Regions from separate parts of the Lactococcus sp. LG1267 genome, predicted to be linked through region 2. Evidence: predicted binding sites of a transcription regulator. Region 2 holds the regulator's gene; the other holds the start of a gene.
The links. Region 2 encodes CtsR, which represses protease genes until heat stress. Its sites were predicted from a motif close to TTGGTCAAAAAAGGTCAAANA; they were not measured.

Region 1 (5,163 bases), 750 kb from region 2:
CGCGTGTAACTGTAGAATACTATGACAAAAATGGTGAGAAACACAAGATTCGTCTGAAAGATTTCCCTTCAATGTGTGTCCAACATGAGATCGACCATACAAATGGTATAATGTTCTACGATCACATCAATGAAAAAGAACCTTGGGCTGTCAAAGATGGACTTCTGATTGTCCAATAATTTCCCCCAATAAAAAAGAATAAGTCTAAAAAGCTTATTCTTTTTTATTTTAATAATTTTTCAAGTTTCCTTTTTCTTATCCTATAGTCTTGAACATTAAGGATAATTGTTATTATGAGGTAAACAGGGTAAAAAAGGAAAATATATGAGGGGGAGAGCGATTATTATCACAAATCCACTAATTGCTCCAATAAAATAATTATTGACTTGATTAAAGGCTGTGTATTTTGAAGACGTTTCTTGATCATATTTCCGAGCCATATCTTCTTCATTTAAAATTCTCCAGAGCATAAATATTCCCCCTAAAAGTATTTTTAGTTATTTATTAGCACGAAAAATATAAGGAATATGCACCAAAGATAAAGTTTTTTCATTAACCAATTCTTCTCAGATTTAAAAATTCATAAGCTTCTAAAAGCCAAGGATGAATAACTTTTATATCGTGTTTCAAAATATAATCAATATAAGCAAAGGCTGCTGCTTCAAAAGAATAATTTAGCGCCTGAGTGATTTCCTTTGGATAAGGAGGTTGTCCTTCTTGATCCCATCTTATTTTGTCAGCCACAAATAAAACTAAATCAACCTTTGAAAATTTTTTCTTCAAGGTAGTATGGTGGGACAAATAGCAGAAATATCATGTAAGTATCCTGCTATTTTTACTTGCTCTCTTTCTGCTTCTTTTAGAAATGCATGCCCTATTTCTTCAGCATTGTCACCAACAGTTATGCAATGGTTATATGTTGCATAACATTCCTTTTCTAATAAAAAAGTTTTTATCTCTTGTTTAAGTTGATTTGTATTTTTCATATTTACCTTACTTTAACAAAACAAGATAAGACCATCAACCGGTCTTATCTTGTTTTTATTTCTCTTCATCTTCATTATCAGATGTATCCGCTGTGTCTTTTACTTCTTCAGGCTTATTCACAATAACAATCTTATCATCAACCAAGTCTGCAAGTAATTCTTTATACTCAGGATGCTCGATATAAAAATCAGCAATAGCATCCTCGATATTATCCTGGATGGTACGACGTAATGGGCGTGCTCCCATTTTCGGATCGTAGCCCAGATCAACGAGTTTTTCTTTAACCGCCTGTGTGACGTCAAGATGAATATCATTTTGAGCGATTTGAGCATTTACTTCATCCAACATTAAATCTACAATCTTAAGCAAGTTTTCTTTGCTCAATGCTGAGAATTCAATGATAGCATCAAAACGGTTCATGAATTCTGGACTGAAGAAATTACCCAACTCTCCAAGCACTGAATTCGTACGTCCTTCACGTGCAGCGCCAAAACCAACACTTGCTTCAACCTTACCTGTACCAGCATTCGATGTCATAATGATGATGGCATCTTTGAAGGAAACTGTACGACCTTGCGCATCTGTCAAACGCCCGTCATCAAGAATTTGCAAGAACATATGCATTACATCCGGGTGAGCTTTCTCAATCTCATCCAATAAAATTAAGCTGTATGGGTTACGGCGCACACGTTCTGTCAACTGACCTGCTTCTTCATACCCCACATATCCTGGAGGAGCACCAATCAACTTAGCCACACTATGTTTTTCCATGTATTCCGACATGTCAAAGCGAATCATGCTATCTCTTGAGCCAAAAAGCTCATAAGCCAATTGTTTTGCAAGTTCGGTCTTCCCTACACCAGTAGGTCCAACAAAGAGGAATGAACCGATAGGACGATTAGGCTTTCCAAGTCCGACACGCGAACGACGCACAGCTTTAGAAATTTTATCAATCGCTTCATCTTGCCCGATAACATGTTCTTTCAAGTCTTCAGCTAGATTAATGAGCTGTGTTTGTTCTTTTTCTTTCAAATCACCTACAGGTATATGTGTCTTTTCTTCAACAATTGCTTCAATATCTTTTTCTGTGATATTTGGCATGTCAGTATCTGAGATTTCATGACTTTGAAGCTCACGAAGCTTAGCGATTTGATCACGGAAATGGGCCGCTTTCTCAAAATCTTCACGTTGCATGGCTTCGTTTTTTTGCACCTCTGCTTGCTCAATACGTTTCTTTATGTCCTCAGGATCAACAAATTTGAGTGTCAGATTCTTTTTCGAACCCGCTTCGTCCAGCAAGTCAATTGCTTTATCGGGAAGGAAACGGTCCTGAATATAACGGTTAGACAGATTTGCAGCAGCTAAGATTGCTTCATCTGAGTATTTTACATGATGATAATCTTCATAACGTTTTTGAATACCACGTAAGATTGTGATAGTCTCATCTACAGAAGGTTCATCAACTTTAACAGGTTGCATCCGGCGCTCAAGCGCTGCATCTTTTTCAATAATTCGATATTCATTGAGGGTTGTTGCTCCAACAAGTTGGAGTTCTCCACGCGCTAAAGCCGGTTTAAGGATATTTCCAGCATCCATATTTCCTTCCCCAGCAGAGCCTGCGCCCACAATCTCATGAATTTCATCAATGAAGAGGATAACGTCATCACGTTTACGAATCTCTTCCATCAGTTTTTGCATACGCTCTTCAAATTGCCCGCGCACACCAGTACCTTGGACGAGACTGACAACATCAAGACGAATAACTTCTTTATTTTGTAGTTTTTGTGGTACATCACCATCAACTATTTTTTGGGCTAAGCCTTCAACAACTGCTGTTTTACCAACACCAGGTTCACCAATAAGAACAGGATTATTTTTTGTTCGACGATTCAAAATTTCGATAACACGTGTAATTTCAGAATCTCGTCCAATAACAGGATCTATTTCTCCACGACGTGCAGCATCAGTAATGTTGACTCCGAATTCTTCAAGAAGTCCTTTAGGTGCTTGACTTCCCCGAGGGTTTTGTGGACCTCCTGGACCTCGACCACCCGCTTGTGTTGGAGGTGTCATTGTCCGACCTTGATCATTACCATGTAAGGCTTGGAAAATATCTGGAAATGGATTAAAGGGATCATCATTATTCGAAATATTTGTAGCTCCAGCAAACAAGCTTTCTTGACCACCTGATTTCATAATTTGATAACAATTTTGGCATAGATCCACTTGCTTACGCTGGCCATTCACATTTGTATAAAGGTGAATTGTCGCTTCGTTTATTTTACAATTTTGGCAGAGCATCTCTTCCTCCTTTGTGGTTACGTCTTTTCTTTATTTTAACTTATTTTTTTAGAATTAAAGAATCATGTCTGGCTTCTTTTATTTAAAGTTTGACCTTTTTTGACCTTTAATAATTTTTATTATATCACTTCTCTCAAATTTATCAAATCTTTTGTACTATATTCTTTTTCAATTATAAGAAAAAACTCTTCGACATCTGTCGAGAGAGTTTTTTATATTACATAAAGTCACGCAATGGTTTGCTACGACGAGGATGACGTAACTTTTTAATCGCTTTCGCTTCAATTTGACGAATACGTTCACGTGTCACTTTAAATTGTTTACCAACATCTTCAAGTGTGTGCATACGTCCATCATCAAGTCCAAAACGCATACGCAATACGTTTTCTTCGCGGTCCGTTAAGGTATCCATAACTTCATCAAGCTGTTCACGAAGCAAGATACGGTTGGTATAGTCTACCGGACTTTCAATCACATCATCTTCAATGAAATCTCCAAGGTGTGAATCGTCTTCCTCACCAATAGGTGTTTCCAATGATACAGGTTCCTGCGCAATTTTTAAGACTTCACGAACTTTATCAGGTGTCATGTGCAATTCTTTACCAATTTCTTCTGGTAAAGGATCACGACCTAATTCTTGTAAAAGATTACGTTGTACACGGATTAACTTATTGATTGTTTCGACCATGTGGACAGGAATACGAATTGTACGTGCTTGGTCAGCAATCGCACGTGTGATTGCTTGACGAATCCACCAGGTCGCATAAGTTGAGAATTTGAAACCTTTCGTATGGTCAAATTTGTCCACAGCTTTCATAAGTCCCATGTTTCCTTCTTGGATCAAATCCAGGAATTGCATCCCTCGTCCAGAATAACGCTTTGCAATTGAAACAACCAAACGTAAATTGGCTTCCGCAAGCATTTGTTTGGCAAATTCTGCTTCATCACCACCTGCCACGATAGCTTCCGCAAGTTTTGTTTCTTCTTCAAGCGAAATCAATGGATAACGTCCGATTTCCTTAAGATACATACGGACAGGATCATCAATACGGACATTTGTCACGATTTCATCCATTGCATTATCATCAAGCTTTTCTTCTTCTTCGGCTTGTAAAGCTAACGGACTAGGATTTCCTTCTTTATCAACAATAGAAATACCTGCATCTTGGATTTGTTGAAGCAAATCTTCGATAGCTTCGGCTTCCAAACCAAACTTCACCACAAGCTCATCTGTAATTTCATCATCTAAAGCTTCTTCGAGAGGTTTACGTTTTGTAATATAAGCTGCTACTGCTTTATCAAAAGCCTTATTGTCAAAAGTATCCGAATCTTTAATATCGATTTTCTTGGCCGCTTTTTCTTTAACAGAAGTTACATGTTTAGAACCTTTTTCTTTTAACTCTTCCACATCAACTTTTTCAACAATAATTGGTTTAAAATCCATTGCCGCAAGGAGTTTTGCTTCTTCAGCTTCAAAAATAGAACTTGAATGCGATTTAACCGCCATACCAAGCTCTTGTGCTTTTGCGATTAAAGCTTTGTTAGTGATTCCAGTTTCTTTTGCAATTTGACTGATTCTTTTTTTATTATTACTTGCCAATTTAATCCTCCCCAATGAACAATATAAGCAATAGCTTATATTTTTTTCTTCTGATTAATGATTTGGATTGTGAGTTCCAGCTCACGTTCCTTGTTGCCTACTTTTTGGGCATTCTCTAGTTGTTTTTGCAATTCACTAAACTTTATTTGCTCCATTTCCTTTGCAAAAACGGCCACCAAATCTTCGAGCTCCTGACTACTTGTCTCATCTGGCAAATCAAGACTTAGGATTTGATAAAATAAATTTTTCTCATCGGCATCTAATGAGGTGCCAAA
Region 2 (5,163 bases):
ATTGAGATGATTGAGCGTTTGGGTGGTATCGTTGTTGGGTGTGCCTTCTTTATTGAACTTGATGACCTTAAAGGGCGTGAAAAACTCGGTAACTATGATTATAAGGTATTGATGCATTATTAATTTCATCCTACCAAGCAAGACGGAAAACGACACATAATGAAACAGTTTAAATCCGTTTACATATTGACAATGAAGCGAATTTAATATAATATAGAAAAAGAAAATCTGAAAGAGAGCAAAAAAGTTTGAAAATTGAAGCATTAGAAGGACAAAATATCGAAGAACTTTCAATGATTGAAGTTGCTCATGCAATTTTGGAACAAAATGGTAAGGAAATGGCTTTTGCAGAAATCTTGAACGCCGTTCAAGACTACTTGAAAAAGTCGGACAATGAAATCAAAGCCACAATTGCACGTTTTTACACAGAAATGAATACAGATGGAAGCTTTATTCCATTAGGAAATAACATTTGGGCACTGCGCTCATGGTACGCGATCGACGAAATCGATGAGGAAGTAATTGCTCTTGATGAAATTGACGACGAAGAAGAAAAAACAACTAAAAAACGTACAAAAGTTAATGCATTCGGTATCGAAGATGAAGTGGATCCTGAAGATGAACACATCGACAAAGGAAACGATGCAGATGACATGACTTATGATGATGAGAATCCAGATGATGAAAAAGATGAGGTTCAAGCTTATGATGCTGAACTTGCTGAAGTTGAACTGGATAACGTGGATGAAGACGTTGAACTCGATGAAGAGGACGACGATGATGACGACAGCGACTCAGAAGAGAATTAAAATCTAAAAGAGTGAGGTCCCTGACCTCGCTTTTGTGAATATTACCCAACAAACTTACGCTTCACTGTTTAAAAAAAGAGGGTGGCGTGATAAGGAGGATTAACCTTGGTAGAAAAAGATACGGAGAAGTTTTCGAGAGAAAGTTTCAAAGATAAAATCTTGCGTGAACTTGAAGAAGGAAATCGAGCCAACACGGATGGGACTTTTGAAAACTATGCCCGTGAATCCAACAAAGAACTTTCTTCAACCCCGAGTAGACATACTCGGCGAGAACGTGCTGATTTTTCGGATATTCAACGTCCAACTCCATTTAAGTTGACAGAAGAACTGGAAAATCCAGAAGTAGAGGGACAAGCTAAAATTTCCGAAGATGTAGAATTTCCTGAAAAAGCTGTTTCTGATCAAGTGAAAACAGAAGCATCAGCACATGAAGAACGTCCAGACTTTGCAAGTGTTCGCGAGCAAATGCTCCAAGCGAGCCAAGGACAAAGTTATTCACGACTTAGACGCAAGACAAAAGAGTCTGATAAAGAAGTTGTTGATGAATATGAGCAACCTGAAGCACAAGCAAGTGATGCTGCAGAGCCTCTTGGCGAAGAGACGACTCACAGACAAAGAAGTCGTCGTGCAGCAGTAAAATCGGATGCGGAAGCTGAAGAAATGCAGCCCAAGTCGAAAGCGAAAAAATCGAAGAAGAAAGTTTCTTCTGGAAAGATTATTGCTGTTATCGTAGCTGTTTTAATTCTGGCTGCGGCAGGGACTGGTTTTTACGGTTATAATTTCATCAAAGAAGGTGTACAACCGCTCAATACTGCAAATACAACCAAACGCGCCATTAACATTCCAGCGGGAGCAAGCAGTAAACAAATCGGAGATATCTTACAACGAGAAGGTATTATCAAAAATGGTATGGTTTTCCAATACTATACTAAATTTAAAAATTTCAGTGGCTTTAAGAGCGGCTACTACAACTTGGCGCCTAGCATGAACTTGTCGGATATTGCAAGTCTTTTGGAGCAAGGAGGAACCGAACATCCTGTGGAACCAACTCTGGGCAAAATTTTGATTCCTGAAGGTTATACATTGGAACAAATTGCTCAAGCTGTTACAGTGAATTCTGCGGATAAAGATGAAAAAACACCTTTTACTAAAGATGAGTTTATGAAGACTGTACAGGATCAAGCGTTCATCGAAAAAATGAAAGAGAAGTTTCCAAAACTTCTTGCAAGCTTACCAAGTAAAGACAGTGGTGTGAAGTATCAACTTGAAGGTTACCTCTTCCCAGCAACTTATGAGTATACGAAAAAGACAACTGTTGAAAGCTTAATTGAGACCATGCTTTCAACAACTAATACACAGCTGGAACCTTTGTATGAACAAATACAAGCGAACGGACTTACGGTCAATGAAACCTTGAGTTTGGCTGCCATTGTCGAAAAAGAAGCGAATAGCGATGATGATCGCCGTAACGTTGCACAGGTCTTCTTTAACCGTAAAGATTTAGGGATGACGATGGATTCTAATACAGGAATCTTTTATGCTGAAGGTAAGCTAGGTAAGGATACGTCGCTTGATCAGCAAGCTGCAATTAATACACAATTAGACTCACCTTTCAATACTTATTTGTACCCAGGTTTTGGTCCTGGACCAATCGTGAGTCCAAGCTTGTCGTCAATCAAAGCAGTGCTTAACCCGACTGCGAATGATTATCTTTATTTCGTAGCAGACGTTGAAGGTAAGATTTACTTTGCGCAAACACTTGAAGAACAAAACATCAATGTTCAAAAGTATGTCAATGATGCGATTGCGTCGGGTAATTAATTAGAAATTTAAAAAGGATAAAAAATGGTAGAAAAAACTTTCCCCATGACCAAAGAAGGTCTGGAAAAATTAGAACAAGAATTAGATAACCTTAAATTGGTTAAACGCCCTGAAGTTATTGAACGCATCAAAATTGCACGTAGCTACGGTGACCTTTCAGAAAACTCAGAATACGAAGCAGCAAAAGATGAACAAGCCTTTATTGAAGGTCGTATCTCAACTGTGGAAACAATGATTCGTTATGCTGAAATCGTAGACAATGCTAATATTGACAAAAATGAAGTTGCTCTTGGTAAATCAGTTGTTTTCCAAGAAGTTGGAGATGACGAAGAAGAAGAGTACGAAATCGTCGGTACTGCTGAAGCTGATCCATTTTCAGGCAAAATTTCAAATGAATCTCCAATCGCTCAAGCCTTGATTGGCCGTAAAGTTGGCGATGTTGTGAAAATTCCGTTGCCTATGGGTGAAATCGAAGTTAAGATTGTTGATGTAAAATAAAATAAAAAAATCTGCTTTTAGCGGATTTTTTTATTTTAGAGACGTTTCAGCCACTATTTTTGGTAAAAAATTAAAATTTTCGATATAATAGTCAATAAAGGTCAAAGATTGGAGGTTCTATGTCTGTCCAAAATACTTCAGATATTATCGAAGCTTATTTGCGAAAACTGCTAGAAGAGGCACGTGAGATTGAGATTAAACGTGCAGATTTAGCCAGTCAATTTGACGTGGTTCCTTCGCAAATTAACTATGTGATTAAAACCCGTTTCACCCCATCTAAAGGCTTTGATGTTGAGTCAAAGCGTGGTGGTGGCGGCTATATTAAAATATTCAAATACCATTATTCGGCAAAGCATGAATTCTTGCTTGATTTAGCACAGAAGTTGCCTGCCAACTTGACCGAAAGTATGGCACAAGATGTCTTGCAACTTTTATTTGATGAAAACATTTTGACTGAACGAGAAGGAAATCTTCTCCTTTTGCTTTTAGCTGATAGTGATATTTCTAACAGTTGTCGAGCACAAATGATGATAAAAATACTACAGAGATTGGATCGTGATGATGAAATTTAATGAAAAGGACTTTACACCACAAGTCATAAAAGTGCTTGAGAAGTCTGTCGACTATGCGCACAAGTTTAACTACGCTTGGGTTGAAAGCTCGCACTTATTGGCTGCCTTGGCTGAGGTCCCGGCTTCATTGGCATTTACGCTACTTAATTCAGAAAAGATTGATTTGGAAGAAATGTTAATCGACATCGAAGATTTTTCAAGTCAAGTGAAGACAAAAAAATCAGAAATAAAGCTTAGTCCAAGAGTGGAAACGATTATTGAGCAAGCACGAGCACTGGCTCAAAATAATGATAAAAACCGCATCGGGACCGAGCATCTCTTATATATGCTGTTGGCAAATGAAGCCAGCTTTGCAGGACAACTTTTACGTGAGCAAGACATCAATATCGTTAACCTCCGCAAAAAGCTAGAGCAAAAAGCATATCTACGTGTACCAGAGCGCCGTAAAGCGGTGACACCAGCTTCGAAAAGAAACCTGTCGGGGAAAGTGTCCGAAACAACGACAACGCCTACTTTAGACACGGTATCAACAGATTTGACAAAAGCAGCCCGTGAAGGCAAGCTTGATCCCATGATTGGAAGAGAGCGTGAAGTTGAACGTCTTATCCACATTTTGAGCCGTCGAACAAAAAATAATCCCGTTCTTGTTGGTGAGCCAGGTGTTGGTAAGTCAGCGATTATTGAAGGTTTTGCGACACGTGTGGCTGCAGGAAATGTTCCTGTAGGTTTACGCGGCAGCCGCATTATGGCTTTAAATATGGCGATGGTCGTAGCGGGGACAAAATTCCGTGGTGAATTTGAAGATCGTTTGACGGCTATTGTTGATGAAGTGACACATGATAAAGATGTTATCGTCTTTATCGATGAACTCCATACCATTATTGGTGCTGGTGGCGGCATGGACTCGGTCAACGATGCCTCAAACATTTTAAAACCAGCATTAGCACGGGGCGAGTTCCAACTCATTGGTGCTACCACTTATCAAGAATATCAAAAATATATTGAAAAAGATGAAGCCCTAGAACGCCGTTTTGCCCGTGTCAATGTCGAAGAACCCTCAGAAGAGGAAACGGTTGCGATTTTACAAGGCTTGAAAGAAAAATTTGAGGCTTACCATACAGTCAAATTTGAAGAAGGGGCTTTGGAGCGTGCTGTCAGCTTGAGTAATCGCTATATGCCTAGTCGTCGTCTCCCAGACAAAGCTATTGATCTTCTTGATGAAGCAGCAGCCAAAGTTAAAATCACGAGTAAAACAAATTATACCAAGTTAGACGAGTTAAAAGCAGAATTAAAAGCGGAAGAACTGAGATTACAAAAAGCAGTTGTTGCTCTTGATATTGTTGAAGCGCAAGGGATTGAAAAAGATATTGAAAAATTAACGCACAAGATTGATAATTTTACAGTATCGGAAAATGATAATCCTTTGGTGGAGGAAAGCGATGTTTATGCTGTCGTTTCTAACC

Region 1: the regulator CtsR is predicted to act here: its motif matches at 3,375-3,395, upstream of J0J33_RS00345 (ATP-dependent Clp protease ATP-binding subunit).

What each region holds. Positions count from the first base shown of each region.
Region 1 is NZ_CP071295.1:69,234-74,396, forward strand. It holds gene def (peptide deformylase) at 1-179, shown strand, start outside; partial or broken gene J0J33_RS00340 (HD domain-containing protein) at 553-986, opposite strand; gene J0J33_RS00345 (ATP-dependent Clp protease ATP-binding subunit) at 1,042-3,288, opposite strand; gene rpoD (RNA polymerase sigma factor RpoD) at 3,506-4,888, opposite strand; gene dnaG (DNA primase) at 4,924-5,163, opposite strand, start outside.
Region 2 is NZ_CP071295.1:817,948-823,110, forward strand. It holds gene J0J33_RS04100 (adenine phosphoribosyltransferase) at 1-123, shown strand, start outside; gene rpoE (DNA-directed RNA polymerase subunit delta) at 249-809, shown strand; gene mltG (endolytic transglycosylase MltG) at 915-2,630, shown strand; gene greA (transcription elongation factor GreA) at 2,655-3,128, shown strand; gene J0J33_RS04120 (CtsR family transcriptional regulator) at 3,248-3,700, shown strand; gene J0J33_RS04125 (ATP-dependent Clp protease ATP-binding subunit) at 3,690-5,163, shown strand, end outside.